2 regions of the Streptomyces hundungensis genome follow, and region 2 is predicted to be linked to the other one. Evidence: riboswitches for the same ligand, from Rfam matches in the RefSeq annotation. Region 2 holds a riboswitch; the other holds the start of a gene.
What was found. Region 2 has a riboswitch for S-adenosylmethionine ahead of DWB77_RS27660 (aminotransferase class V-fold PLP-dependent enzyme). Riboswitches for the same ligand answer to the same signal wherever they lie in the genome.
Positions count from the first base shown of each region.

Region 1: linked by a shared signal. The riboswitch ahead of thrC (threonine synthase) and the one ahead of DWB77_RS27660 (aminotransferase class V-fold PLP-dependent enzyme) in region 2 are both predicted to bind S-adenosylmethionine.

Region 1 covers NZ_CP032698.1:3,982,511-3,989,834, reverse strand. Annotated here, with positions in the region: gene DWB77_RS17740 (alpha/beta fold hydrolase) at 1-606, shown strand, start outside; gene DWB77_RS17735 (alpha,alpha-trehalose-phosphate synthase (UDP-forming)) at 784-2,259, opposite strand; gene DWB77_RS17730 (glucosyl-3-phosphoglycerate synthase) at 2,393-3,340, opposite strand; SAM riboswitch class I at 3,474-3,636, shown strand; gene thrC (threonine synthase) at 3,654-4,973, shown strand; gene DWB77_RS17720 (MoaD/ThiS family protein) at 5,095-5,370, shown strand; gene DWB77_RS17715 (cold-shock protein) at 5,772-5,975, shown strand; gene groL (chaperonin GroEL) at 6,794-7,324, shown strand, end outside.
Region 2 covers NZ_CP032698.1:6,236,584-6,243,907, reverse strand. Annotated here, with positions in the region: gene DWB77_RS27680 (NYN domain-containing protein) at 1-467, opposite strand, end outside; gene DWB77_RS27675 (hypothetical protein) at 514-768, opposite strand; gene DWB77_RS27670 (rhomboid family intramembrane serine protease) at 926-1,675, shown strand; gene DWB77_RS27665 (Lrp/AsnC family transcriptional regulator) at 1,672-1,953, shown strand; gene DWB77_RS27660 (aminotransferase class V-fold PLP-dependent enzyme) at 2,517-3,923, opposite strand; SAM riboswitch class IV at 4,170-4,287, opposite strand; gene trpD (anthranilate phosphoribosyltransferase) at 4,427-5,491, opposite strand; gene qcrB (cytochrome bc1 complex cytochrome b subunit) at 5,671-7,296, opposite strand; gene qcrA (cytochrome bc1 complex Rieske iron-sulfur subunit) at 7,293-7,324, opposite strand, start outside.

The DNA of each region.
Region 1 (7,324 bases), 2.3 Mb from region 2:
GCCTTCCGCATCGACGATACGCAGGTGCCGCTTCTGCTCTACACGGGCACGGCGGACGACACCGCCGCGGCGCGGGCGTCCTTCGCCGATCAGTTGTCGCTCCTCGCGGCGGCGGCCGACGGGCGGCCGCCCAGGCCGTTGTCCCCGGAGTTCGAGGCGGGGCTCAGATACGCGCTGCGCGGCGAGGGGGGTGGTGCGACGGGCATGCAGACCGCGATCATCTGCGGCGATGTGTCGGACTCGCACGACCCCGAGTCGTACTGGCGGGACGTCCGCCGCAGCCGCGCGACGCATCCGCTGTTCGGCCCGCTGGCCAACAACATCACGCCCTGCGCGTTCTGGGACCGTCCGCGTGAGGCGCCCACGCGGGTGAGCCACGACGCGAAGGCCCTGATCGTGGCGGCGACGGGCGATCCCCGCACGACGTACCGGAGCAGCCTGGAACTGCACCGCCTGCTCCCGAGCTCCGGGCTCCTCACGGTTGAGGGTGCGAACAGGCATGGTCTGTACGGGCGTTATGGAAGTGCGTGTGTGGACGACAGGGTGAACACATACCTATCCACCGGAACCCCACCCCCCGACACCCCCACGTGCCCCACCCCCTAGCGGGTCGGTGCTGGCCCGCATGGGAGCATTTTTAGCCCGTCCGGCGATTGAGGACGAGCGCCCTTGAGGCGCGAAGGGGGTCTGGGGCGCAGCCCCAGGGGCCGGGGCTGTCCAACCCCCGTCACGGGCGGGCGGGTGGGCAAAGGCGTCCGGGGTCTGGGGCGGAGCCCCAGGGGGCTAGGGGGCCAGGGCCTCCAGCTGGCCCAGGAACCAGGCTCGCGGCGGCAACGCCGTCCCCGCCGCCGCCAACCGCTTCGTCCGCTCCCCCCGCTCCCCCTCCCCCATACTCAGCGCCGCGTACAACGCGGAAGCCGTCCCCGTCACGTCGTACGGGTTCACGACCAACGCATCCTCCCCGAGCTCCTCGTACGCCCCCGCCTCCCGCGAAAGCACCAGCACGCACCCCGCGTCCGACACGACCGGCACCTCCTTCGCGACGAGGTTCATCCCGTCCCGTACGGGGTTCACGAGGGCGACGTCCGCCAGCCGGTACGCGGCGAGGGAACGGGCGAAGTCGTCCTGGACATGCAGCACGACCGGCGTCCAACTCTCCGTACCGTACGAGGAGTTGATGTCCGCGGCGACCCGCGCCACCTCCTCCGTGTACTCCCGGTACACCGCCAGGTCCTGCCGGGAGGGGTACGCGAAGGCGACGTGCACGACCCGCTCGCGCCACTCGGGGTGCTCCTCCAGGAGGTGCCGGTAGGCGAGCAGACCCCGCACGATGTTCTTGGACAGCTCGGTGCGGTCGACCCGCACGATCGTCTTGCGGCCGGCCCCGATCTGCTCGCGCAGCGCGGCCATCCGCTCCTCGACGTCGGGCTCGTGCGAGCGCCGCCGCAGGAAGTCCCCGTCCGCGCCGAGCGAGTGGACGGCGATGTCCGTGTCCCGCGCGGGAAGCGAGCCGGCCGGCGCGTGCCGGAAGAAGCACCGGCCCGATTCGCCCTCCGCCGCCCCGAACAGCTCGCCCTCGCCCGCCGGCAGCACCCCCGCCACCGACGCCATGAACGCCGACGCCCAGCGCCGCGTCAGGAAGCCGAGCCGGTCGGCGCCCAGCATGCCCCGCAGGAGCTGGCGCGCGATGTCGTCCGGCAGCATCCGGAAGTAGTCCACCGGCGCCCACGGCGTGTGCGAGAAGTGGCCGATGCGCAGGTCGGGGCGGAGCTCGCGGAGCATGCCGGGCACCAGCGCGAGATGGTAGTCCTGCACCAGGACCCGCGCCCCGTCCCCCGCCTCGGCCGCCAGCGCCTGGGCGAAGGCCCGGTTGTACGCCTCGTACGACGCCCACTGCCGCCGGAACTCCGCGTCGAAGACCGGCTCCAGCGGCGTCTGGTACAGCATGTGCTGGACGAACCACAGCACCGAATTGGCGATGCCGTTGTACGCGTCGGAGAACACCTCCGCATCGATGTCCAGCATGCGGACGCCGTGTTCACCGACGCCCCGCCGCACCGCCTCGCGGTCCCCCTCGCCGAGCGCCGCGCACACCCACACCGACTCCACGTCCGAGCCGATCGCGCTGAGCCCGGAGACGAGCCCGCCCCCGCCCCGCTTGGGCTCCAGGGAGCCGTCGTCCTTCAGAGCGTACGAAACGGGGCCTCGATTGGAGGCGAGGAGTACCTGGGCCCGGGGGGCTGCGTGCGTGGTGACCATATTGCGGAACCTAGCCCGCCCCGCGATCCCTCAAACACCCGTGCGCCCGCCCCCGTGGACGGGATCCGGCCACCCGACGGCCCCCGCCGCACCGCCGCCCCCTGGTGCCTGCCCCCCGTCGCCCCCTATGCCGCTATGCCGCCCGGTGGACCGCGTACTCCTCGATGTCCCGCATCGGCGGCCGCTCCTCGGTGTCCACCGCGTAAGTACGCGGTACGAAGCCGTGCTCGCCGCGCACGAACTGGGTCAGCTCGGGCCGTACGAGATGGCCGCGCGAGAGCCGTAGCTGCGCGGTGCGGTAGATCGCGGCGGCCATCCGGCCGAGCGCCTGCCCGTCCTGGTGGCGGTGCTTGCGTACGCCCACGTCGACCTGGGCCAGCGCGTCGAGGCCCACCGTGTGCAGCGCGTCGACGAGCAGCGCCAGCTCCACCCCGTACCCGACGGGGAAGGGCAGCCGTTCCAGGAGGGAGCGCCTGGCCGCGTACTCCCCGCCCAACGGCTGGACCACTCCGGCCAGTCGGGGCCAGTGCAGGTTGAGCAGCGGGCGCGCCACGAGCTCGGTGACCCGGCCGCCCTGCCCGACCGTGGTCCCGAAGGGGCGGTCGTACATCGCCTTGACGAAGGCCACGTCCGGGTCGGTCAGGAGCGGCCCGACGATGCCGGAGACGAACCCCGCGTCGAAGTCCCTCAGGTCGGCGTCGACGAAGCACACGACGTCGCCGCTGGTCACCAGGAGCGAACGCCACAGGACCTCGCCCTTGCCGGGCAGCGCGGGAACGCGGGGCAGGATCGCGTCGCGGTGCACGACCCGGGCCCCGGCCGCGGCCGCGACCTCGGCCGTGCGGTCGCGGGAGCCGGAGTCGACGACCACGAGTTCGTCGACGAGCGGCACCGCGTCGGTCATCAGCTCGCGGCGGATCGTGGCCACGATGGCGCCGACCGTGGCCTCCTCGTCGAGCGCCGGCAACACGACACTGACCGTCGTCCCCGTGCGGTGTTTCGCGGCCAGCATCCGGTCCAGCGGACGCTCGGCCGCGGACCAGGAACGCCTGCTCAGCCAGCGTTCCACCTCTTCCAGCACGGCTCCTGGCCTCCTCGTGTGATCCATCTCGCGGTTCGGACGGCTATCTCAACCGTCCAGGGCTTCGGTTACAGTCTTGAACAACGCGAAGGACCGTCGCATGCCGGGGGTCCTCCCGCCGACAATCAAATACCGCTCATCCAGAGGGGCAGAGGGAAACGGCCCGTTGAAGCCCCGGCAACCCTCCAGTCGGTTCTCGTCGATCACGTACTCACGTTGTTCAGGACACGAGGCCACCGGCTAGGGAAGGTGCCAAATCCGTCTCATGGCGAAGTTCGCCCTGAGGAAGATGAGGAGAAAGGGCCTCCCCTCCATGTCTGCACAGACCGTTGAAAGCCGTACCTCCACCGAGAACCCGTCCGACTCCGCCGGCACTTCCGTGGATCTCGGTCCGGCGTCCGGGCTTTCCTGCCGCGAATGCGGCCAGCGTTTCGAACTTGGCCCGATCTTCGCCTGCGAACTGTGTTTCGGACCGCTCGAAGTGGCTTATGACCTGCCGCTCGGCGACCCCGAGGCGCTGCGCAAGCAGATCGAGGCGGGCCCGGAGAACATCTGGCGTTACGCGCCGCTGCTGCCCGTCCCCGCCGACGTGGCCGACAAGCCGAACCTGAACCCGGGCTTCACCAAGCTGGTCAAGGCCGAGAACCTGGCGCGCGAGCTGGGCGTCGAGTCCGGCAAGCTGTTCGTCAAGGACGACTCCGGCAACCCGACGCACTCCTTCAAGGACCGCGTCGTCGCCCAGGCCCTGGAGGCCGCCCGCGCCTTCGGCTTCACCACGCTCTCCTGCTCCTCCACCGGCAACCTCGCCGGCGCGGTCGGCGCCGCCGCGGCGCGGGCCGGATTCCGCTCCTGCGTGTTCATCCCGCACGACCTGGAGCAGGGCAAGGTCGTCATGGCCGCGGTGTACGGCGGCGAGCTCGTCGGCATCGAGGGCAACTACGACGACGTGAACCGCTTCTGCTCCGAGCTCATCGGCGACCCGCTGGGCGAGGGCTGGGGCTTCGTCAACGTCAACCTGCGGCCGTACTACGGCGAGGGTTCCAAGACGCTGGCGTACGAGATCTGCGAGCAGCTCGGCTGGCGGCTGCCGGACCAGCTGGTCATCCCGATCGCCTCGGGCTCCCAGCTCACCAAGATCGACAAGGGTCTCCAGGAGCTGATCAAGCTCGGCCTCGTCGAGGACAAGCCGTACAAGATCTTCGGCGCCCAGGCCGAGGGCTGCTCCCCGGTGTCGACCGCCTTCAAGGCCGGACACGACGTCGTACGCCCGCAGAAGCCGGACACCATCGCCAAGTCGCTCGCCATCGGCAACCCGGCGGACGGCCCGTACGTCCTGGACATCGCGCGCCGTACGGGCGGGGCGGTGGAGGACGTCAACGACGAGCAGATCGTGGACGCCATCAAGCTGCTGGCCCGCACCGAGGGCATCTTCGCGGAGACCGCGGGCGGTGTGACGGTCGGCGTCACCAAGAAGCTCATCGAGGCCGGTCTCCTCGACCCCACGCTCACCACGGTGGTGCTCAACACCGGTGACGGACTCAAGACCCTGGACGCGGTGGCCGCCACGTCCCAGGCGACCGCCACCATCCGCCCGAGCCTGGACGCCTTCCGCGACGCGGGCCTCGCCCACTGAGCCATGTGCGAGGGGCTCGTTGAGCGCTGAGCCATGTGCGAGGGGCTCGTTGAGCATTGAGCCATTGAAGTGGCGCCTGCTGAGCACTGAGCCACTGCCGAACGACTAGGAGCACCGAACCATGAGCGTGAACGTCCGCATCCCCACGATCCTGCGCACTTACACCGGCGGCAAGGCCGAGGTCGCCGCCGAGGGCGCGACGCTGGCCGAGGTCATCGCCGACCTGGAGAAGAACCACACCGGGATCGCCGCGCGCGTCCTGGACGACCAGGGCAAGCTGCGCCGCTTCGTCAACGTGTACGTCAACGACGACGACGTGCGCTTCGAGCAGGGCCTGGAGACGGCCACGCCCGACGGTGCCGGTGTTTCGATCATTCCGGCGGTCGCGGGCGGCTGAACAACCCCGCGTTTGTTTTCGGAATTGCCCCCTCCGCAAGAGAAGCGGAGGGGGCAATTCAACATGGTTGAGCGGGGTACAGTTGGGGAAGCCCCCTCGCTTCCGGCGCCGAGCGCATATGAGAACGCGACAACGTGGTGCCAAAGTATGCGAGCCCTTTGCGCCTTAAGTGCGCTTTGCCCGGCCCGACTTGCCCCGGAATGTTGAATTGATGGCATTCCGCTCCCCTCGTGCGCCCGGAATTCTCGTCCGATTGACCTGTTGCAGAGGGCAGTTGGGCAGATACATTCAGCCGCGGTCGACGCGTTCCGGCGCACACCCTCTCCTGTCGGAGGGTGCAGGTCTGACCCGGGTCCGCGAAGTGTGGTCCCGTGCAAGGGCCAGTAATAGGGGAGTTAGGCATGGCTCAGGGCACCGTCAAGTGGTTCAACGCGGAGAAGGGGTACGGCTTCATCGCGGTCGACGGTGGTGCGGATGTTTTCGTCCACTACAGCGCGATCCAGATGGACGGTTACCGCACCCTTGAAGAAGGTCAGCGAGTCGAGTTCGAGATCTCGCAAGGCCAGAAGGGTCCGCAGGCGGACATGGTCAAGCTCGCCGTCTGATCTCGGCGCGATCGACCACCGACGCACGCAAGCATGAAGGGGGCCGCCCCAAGGGGCGACCCCCTTCAAGCATCCCCGTTCGCCCACCCACCCACCCGTAGGCGCGGGGTTGGATGGCTCCGGCCCTTCCTGGGGCTCCGCCCCAGACCCCGTATCGCGCCTGAAGGGCGCTCGTCCTCAATCGCCGGACAGGCTGAGGTGGCCGACGCTGGCCAGCACCGAGCAGTTAGGGGCGCGGGGAACTGCGCGACCAGCCACGCACGGTCCGCAGGATCGGGAGGGTTTAGGGGCGCGGGGAACTGCGCGAGACGCGGGCACGGTCCGCGGACGAAGACGGGTTTTGGGGGCGCGAGGAACTGCGCGAGAAGCGACCACGGCCCGCAGGATCGAGGGGGTTCAGGGGCGCGGGGAACTGCGCAAAGAACCCCCGACCGCACGGCCCGCCCCCGGCACCCAGCGGCCAGGACCCCCGGACCCCAAGGGGCGGAGCCCAGGGGCGAGAGCCCGGGGAGCGAAGCCCCGGGACGGCGGCACCCCGCCAAGCAAAGGCGCACCCCGCCAAGCAAAGGCGCACCCCGCCAAACAAGGCGCACCCCCAACCAAAGGCCCCCGGTTCAAGAGACTCGCTTGCACTCGCAGGGGCCGAGTGCTAATCATTGGCGTTAGCACTCTCCGAGTGAGAGTGACAGAACTTGGATCGGGTCAGTGAGGCCCGCAGCCCATGTGGGGCAAGGAACCACAAGGGATGCAGGCCGTCCGTCGCGGGCACCGACGCGGTCCACGAAGAACGCCACCCCTGTCCGGGAGGACCACTTCACATGGCCAAGATCATCGCGTTCGACGAGGAGGCACGGCGCGGTCTCGAGCGCGGGATGAACCAGCTCGCCGACGCCGTCAAGGTCACCCTCGGCCCCAAGGGCCGCAACGTCGTCCTCGAGAAGAAGTGGGGCGCCCCCACGATCACCAACGATGGTGTTTCCATCGCCAAGGAGATCGAGCTCGAGGACCCGTACGAGAAGATCGGCGCCGAGCTGGTCAAGGAAGTCGCCAAGAAGACGGACGACGTCGCCGGTGACGGAACGACCACCGCGACCGTCCTCGCCCAGGCCCTGGTGCGCGAGGGTCTGCGCAACGTGGCCGCCGGCGCCAACCCGATGGCCCTGAAGCGCGGCATCGAGAAGGCCGTCGAGGCCGTCTCCGCCGCCCTCCTGGAGCAGGCGAAGGATGTTGAGACCAAGGAGCAGATCGCTTCGACGGCCTCCATCTCCGCCGCCGACACCCAGATCGGCGAGCTCATCGCCGAGGCCATGGACAAGGTCGGCAAGGAAGGCGTCATCACGGTCGAGGAG
Region 2 (7,324 bases):
CGCTCCACCTCGCGCCGGCCCTCCTCCTCCGCACGCTCGGCGAACGCCCGCTGGGCCTCCTCGCCGGCCGCGGCCACCAGCTTCACCCAGCCGGCCGGGCGCAGCACATAGGCCGCGGCCGCCACGTCCACCGGGTCGGCGGCCGCGGGGGGCGAGCCCGCCTCGACGGCCCCGGCCAGCTCCGGCTGCGACTCCTTGAGCCGCTCGCCGATGCGCTGGCGGAAGACCGGGTCGCCCTCCAGGGCGGCGGCCATCGCGTTGCCCGCGAACTTGGCGCGCCGGGTCGGGGTGAAACGGGCGTACTGCCGCAATTGGGCGGGCAGTTCGGCGACGGTCAGGCCGCCGAACGCCTCCGAGACGAAGGCGACGACCCGGCGCCGCACCCCTTCGGGCAGCGGGCGGTCGAGCACCTCGGCGGGGCCGTCGCCGGCCGCAGCGGCCGGTTCAGCACCGCTTGCATGCTCCACAATCCGTCACCCCAACTGTCATCCGTACCGCGTGGGCGGCCGCCCCTCAGGAGGCGGTCGCGGTATCGGTACCCGGCCGGTCCACTAGCTCGATCTGGTCCACCGCGTTGCACCAGCGGCAGCGGACCGACTCGATGGTCTCACTGACCACCTCGCGTTCCTCCACCGTGGGCTCTCCCGCAAGGTCCAGATGGACGTACTCGACCACTTTCGACGAGCGGGTGACATCGAAACGGGTGAGGTTTCCGCAGAGCGAGCAGCGCCAGCGGGTCTCTGCGGTCATCCGGGGAACGGTGCTCATGGGGTGCCGTCCTCTTTCCACTTCTTCCATGGTCCAGGATCTCGCGGTGCGCCGTCGAACTGCGGGAGTACTGCCCGCAACCCTACGGCCTACCCGTCGGCCCCCGGCACGGCGAGGCGGTCTGTACCGAAAGCTCCCTTTGGGCCATTCTCTCCCCATGACCAAACGGCGGGCGACGGCGATCCTGAGCGGCGCGGTGCACGGCCCGACCGTGACGTACGGGCTGATCGCCGCGTGCTGTCTGCTCTTCCTGGTGAGCCCGGTCTCCGGCCTGAATCCGGTGTACGGCACGGGCGACGCGATCCTGAGCGCCCAGAGCGACCACTTCGCGCGCTGGGGCGTCATCCCCGCGGAACTGATGGCGGGGCGGCCGCACGCCCTGCTCACCCCCCTCACCGCCCTGTTCGTCCACGGCAGCTGGCTGCACCTGCTGGGCAACATGCTCTTCCTGTACGTCTTCGGCGCGATGGCCGAGGAGCGCCTGGGGTGGCCAGAGTTCGCCCTGTTCTACCTGGTGTCCGGCTATCTGGCGCTCTTCGCGTACGCGGCGGCGCACGCGGGCTCGCAGCAGACGCTGGTGGGGGCGTCCGGGGCGATCTCCGCCGTCCTCGGCGCCTTCCTCTACCTCTTCCCGCGGGCGAGGGTGACCAGCATCTTCCCCTTCCTCCTCTTCCTCCCCCTGCGCTTCCCCGCCTGGATCGTGCTCATCTTCTGGTTCGCCCTGCAATGGCTGGCGATCCAGGGCGCCTCGGCCGGGCCCGGGGTGGCCTACCTCGCCCATCTGGTCGGCTTCGGCCTGGGCTTCCTCTACGCGTGGGCCCGTTTCGGCGGGGCGGATAGAGTGAAACGCCGAAAGCCCGTGAAGACCGCGGGTCCGGCCGCCACCGAGGGAGAAAGCCAGCCGTGATCACCGCGATCGTGCTCATCAAGACCAGCGTGGACCGGATTCCCGAGATCGCGGAGTCCATCGCGGCGCTCGACAGCGTCAGCGAGGTGTACTCGGTGACCGGCACCTACGATCTGATCGCGCTGGTCAGGGTGGCCCGCCACGACGACCTCGCGGACATCATCCCCGGCAGCATCAGCAAGATCCCCGGGGTGGAGGGGACGGATACGCACGTGGCGTTCCGCACGTACTCCCAACACGACCTGGAAGCGGCCTTCGCCATCGGCCTGGACTCCTGACCCCCGCCCCTGCGGACCGTGCCCCTTAAATGCTCGGCGCTGGCCAGCACCTTCAGCCCGTCCGGCGTTTGAGGACGAGCGCCGTTCAGGCGCGAACGGGGTCTGGGGCGGAGCCCCAGGAGCCCTTTCGGCTGCGGACCGTGCGTGGCTGGTCGCGCAGTTCCCCGCGCCCCTTAAGTACTCGGTGCTGGTCAGCACCTCAGCCCGTCCGGCGTTTGAGGACGAGCGCCGTTCAGGCGCGAACGGGGTCTGGGGCGGAGCCCCAGGAGCCCTTTCGTCTGCGGACCGTGCGGGGCTGGGCGCGCAGTTCCCCGCGCCCCTTAAGCGCTCGGTGCTGGCCAGCACCTCAGCCCGTCCGGCGATTGAGGACGAGCGCCGTTCAGGCGCGAACGGGGTCTGGGGCGGAGCCCCAGGAGCCCCTCGGCTGCGGACCGTGCGGGGCTGGGCGCGCAGTTCCCCGCGCCCCTGGCAGGGGCGGTGCTGGCCAGCACCTCAGCCTGTCCGGCGTTTGAGGACGAGCGCCTCAAGGCGCGACACGGGGTCTGGGGCGGAGCCCCAGGGGGTTAGACGACGGGGACGCAGCGGCCCTGCTCCGTGTGGTAGCGCCACTTCGCTCCGTCCACCACCAACTCCCGAACCGCCCGCACAAACCGCTCCACGTGCTCATCCGGCGTCCCCGCCCCGAAGCTGACCCGGATCGCGTTCAGGGACCGCTCGCCCGGCTCCGCCTCGGGCGCCCCGCACTCGCCCGGGTCCTGGGGGTCGCTGCCGAGCAGGGTGCGCACCAGCGGGTGGGCGCAGAAGAGGCCGTCGCGCACCCCGATGCCGTACTCCGCGGAGAGCGCCGCCGCGAAGTGCGAGCTGTTCCAGCCGTCGACGACGAACGAGATGACGCCGACCCGGGGCGCGTCGTCCCCGAAGAGGGACAGGACCCGCACCTCGGGGACGGCCGCCAGACCCTCGCGGACCTTCGCGATCAGGTGCCGCTCCCGCGAGACGAGCGCGTCGAACCCCGCCTCGGTGAGCGCCTTGCACGCGGAGGCGATGGAGTAGACCCCGATGACGTTGGGCGAACCGGCTTCGTGGCGCGCGGCCGTGGTGTGCCACTCGACGTCCACGCCGCCGTCGGAACGCCGGGCGACCTTCTTGGACGCGCCGCCGCCCGCGAGGTACGGCTCGGCCTCCTGGAGCCAGTCCGCCCGCCCGGCCAGCACGCCCGAGCCGAACGGCGCGTACAGCTTGTGTCCGGAGAAGGCGATCCAGTCGACGTCCAACTCCCTTACGGACACGGGGTGATGGGGTGCGAGCTGGGCGGCGTCCAGGACGATGCGGGCGCCGTGGGCGTGCGCGGCGGCGGCGAGTTCGCCCACCGGCCAGAGCTCGCCGGTGACGTTGGACGCGCCGGTGACGCAGACCAGCGCGGGCCCGTAGGGGTCACGGTCGGCCAGCGCCCGCTCCAGCGTCTCGACGGCCTGGCGCGGGGTGCGCGGCGCGTTGAGGTAGGTGACGCGGGCGTCCTGCCACGGCAGCAGCGAGGCGTGGTGCTCGGTCTCGAAGACGAAGACCTGGCAGTCGGCCGGCAGCGCCTTGGCGAGCAGGTTGAGCGAGTCGGTGGTGGAGCGGGTGAAGACGACCTGGTCGTCGGCGCGGCAGTCGAGGAACTCGGCCACCGTGACGCGGCTGCTCTCGAACAGGTCGGTGGAGAGCTGGGAGAGATAGCCGGCCCCGCGGTGCACGCTGCCGTAGTAGGGGGCGTACGCGGCGACGTCGTCCCAGACCCGCTGGAGGGCGGGCGCGCTCGCCGCGTAGTCGAGGGCGGCGTACGTCACCTCGCCGCCGGTGACCAGCGGCACGGAGACATCGCGGCCGAGCACCGGCAGCGGCGCGGCACAGCAGGGGTCGGCGGACTCGACGGCGGCGGACTCGACGGTGACGGAGGTGGTCGCGGAGGCGGTGGGGCGTGCGGACATGGCGGTATCTCCCGGCAGGACAAGGCGAGTTGGCTTCGGACCCCGGGTACGGCGGAGCGGCCCCACACCAAAGGTGCGGGTTCAACTGCCGTGCTGTGTACCGGGGTTGACCTCGAACACGCAGCCCGAAGAAGGGTGCGCGGAGGTGGGAAGAAGGGGCGGTACGCCCTATCGCATTCGCTTGCTCACGAGACTGCTCCCTTGAGGACCAGGACCCCAGGGCTGTGACATCACGCGATGTCCAGGGGTCCGCGCTTGCCGTAGGCCTTGCTGCCTACGACCTGGTCTTCACCCGGGGCACCCCGCCACGGACGGAGGGTTGCCGGACAGCGAGCCGGGGCCTAAATCGCTGTCACTCATGACCTTGGAGAGCATCCTGCCACAGCTCCCGGCGGACGCAAGACGCAGTCCGCGATCCGGACTGCGCCCTGAGTCACACCCGTACGGCCGGACCCACCGCGCTCGGCGCGGATCGGCCCGGACCCGTACCGCCCCGCCCGCGCTCAGGCGTTGCTGGCCGCGACCCAGCGCTCCAGGGTGCGCTGGGCCGCCCCGGAGTCGATCCCCTCCGCGGCCCGCGCCATCGCGGCGCCGATCTGCTCGGCGAGCGGGCCCTCCCCCGGTTCGAGGGCGACGAGGGCGGCGGCCGCGTTCAGGAGCACCGCGTCCCGCACCGGCCCGCGCTCGCCCCCGAGGAGGCGGCGGGCGACATCGGCGTTGTACGAGGAGTCCGCGCCGCGCAGCGCCTCGATGGGCACGGTCTCGATGCCGACGTGACGCGGGTCGAACGCCTCCTCGCGGACCTCGCCCCCGCGCACCACCCAGATGCGGGAGGTGCCCGTGGTGGTCAGCTCGTCGAGGCCGTCGTCGCCCCGGAAGACCAGGGCGGAGGAGCCCCGCTCGGCCAGTACGCCCGCCACGATGGGCGCCATCCGCGCGTCCGCGACGCCGGTCGCCTGGGCGCGCACCCGGGCCGGATTGGTCAGCGGGCCGAGGAAGTTGAAAGTGGTGCGGATGCCCATCTCGCGCCGGGCGGCGGCGACGTAACGCAGCGCCGGGTGGAACTTCACGGCGAAGCAGAACGTGATGCCGGCCTCCTCGGCGACCTCGGCGACGCGCCGGGGCGTGAGGTCGAGGTTGACGCCGAGCTTCTCCAGGACGTCGGAGGCGCCGCTGGCCGAGGAGGCCGCCCGGTTGCCGTGCTTGACGACCTTGGCCCCGGTGCCGGCCACCACGATCGCCGACATGGTGGAGATGTTGACCGTCTTGGCGCCGTCGCCGCCGGTGCCGACGATGTCCACGCTGGGCCCCGGCACCTCGATGAGGTTGGCGTGCTCGTACATGGTGCGTACCAGACCGGTGATCTCGGCGACGGTCTCGCCCTTGGCGCGCAGGGCCACCGCGAAGGCCGCGATCTGGGCGTCGGTGGCCTCGCCGCGCATGATCCGGTCCATCGCCCAGGCGGTGACGTCCGCGCTCTGGTCGGTGCCGCTGAGCAGCGCGTCCAGGACGCCCGGCCAGGTGCGGGCCGCCACGGTGTCGCCTCCGGTGGGGGTAACAGCGCTCATGCTCGCTCCTGGTGGTCACGGGTCGTGGAATGCCGCCCGTCAGCCTATCGACAGCCGCGGGCCGGGCCGCGCGCGTGCCCGCAGTGCGGACGGCGGTACCGCGCGAAAGGCTCCGGCCCGGCTCCCGTGAGGGGGCCGGGCCGGAGCCTCGGTTGTGGCGACCGACAGGTCAGCGGGGATCAGTGGTGGCCGTGGCCGCTCGTGATCTCCTGGTACTCCTCGGCGGTCGGCTTGGGAATCTGGTTCCCCTCGCCGTAGTAGCCCTTGCTGAGCTTGGCGCGCAGCTTCTGCGTCCACGAGATCTTGCGGGCGACACCGTTCTCGTCGGTCTCGGGACCGAGTTCGACCGGCTTGTACTGGTCGTGCGCGGTGAGCTTGTAGCGCGCGGCCGGCTCAAGCGGCTCGTGGACCTCGATGAACTCACCGTGCGGCAGCCGCTTGATGATGCCGGACTCGCGTCCGTGCAGCACCTTCTCGGCGTCGCGACGCTGAAGGCCCAGGCAGATCCGCTTGGTGGCGATGAACGCGAGGACCGGAGCGACGAAGAACGAGATCCGTACGAACCAGGTGATCACGTTGATCGACAGGTGGAAGTGGGTCGCCCAGAGGTCGTTTCCACCACCGATCAGCAGCACCATGTACCAGGTGATCCACGCGACACCGAACGCGGTGCGGGTCGGCGCGTTGCGCGGCCGCTCGGCGATGTGGTGCTCGCGCTTGTCCCCGGTGACCCAGGACTCGATGAACGGGTAGACCGCGATGGTCGCCAGGACCAGCGGGAAGATCACCAGCGGGATGAACACACCCAGGACGAGGGTGTGGCCCCACAGGTTGATCTCCCAGCCCGGCATCACACGGATGAGGCCTTCGGAGAAGCCCATGTACCAGTCGGGCTGGGCGCCCGTGGAGACGTGGTCCGGCCGGTAGGGGCCCATCGCCCAGATCGGGTTGATCGAGGCGATCGCCGCGATGACCGCGATGACGCCGAAGACCAGGAAGAAGAACCCGCCCGCCTTCGCCATGTACACCGGGAGCAGCGGCATGCCGACGACGTTCTTGTTCGTGCGTCCGGCACCCGCGAACTGGGTGTGCTTGTGGTAGAAGACCAGGATCAGGTGCGCCACCATCAGGCCGAGCATGATGCCCGGCAGCAGCAGGATGTGCACCGAGTAGAACCGGGCCACGAAGTCCCCGCCGGGGAACTCGCCACCGAAGAGGAAGAACGAGAGGTACGTGCCGACGACCGGCACGGACAGGACCGCGCCTTCCATGAAGCGGACACCGGTGCCCGACAGCAGGTCGTCCGGGAGCGAGTAACCGGTGAAGCCGGTGAACATGCCCAGGACGAACAGCAGGAAGCCGAAGAGCCAGTTGACCTCACGCGGCTTGCGGAACGCGCCCGTGAAGAACACGCGCATCATGTGCACGAACATGCCGGCCAGGAAGACCAGCGCCGCCCAGTGGTGGATCTGCCGGATCAGCAGTCCGCCGCGCACGTCGAAGCTGATGTGCATGGTCGAGTTGAACGCCTCGGACATGTGCATGCCCTGAAGCGGTACGTACGAGCCGTCGTAGACGACCTCGTTCATGCTCGGGTGGAAGAACAGCGTCAGATACACACCCGTGAGGATGATGATGATGAAGCTGTACATGCAGATCTCGCCGAGCATGAAGGACCAGTGGTCCGGAAAGATCTTGCGCATGTTGGCCTTGGCCAGGGAGTAGATCCCGAGCCGGCCGTCCGCCCAGTCCGCGATCCGCTCACCGGCGGGCGCTTCGCGCCGTGCGTCTGTCGTGGTGCTCATCCGCGCTCCCAGAAGGCAGGACCGACGG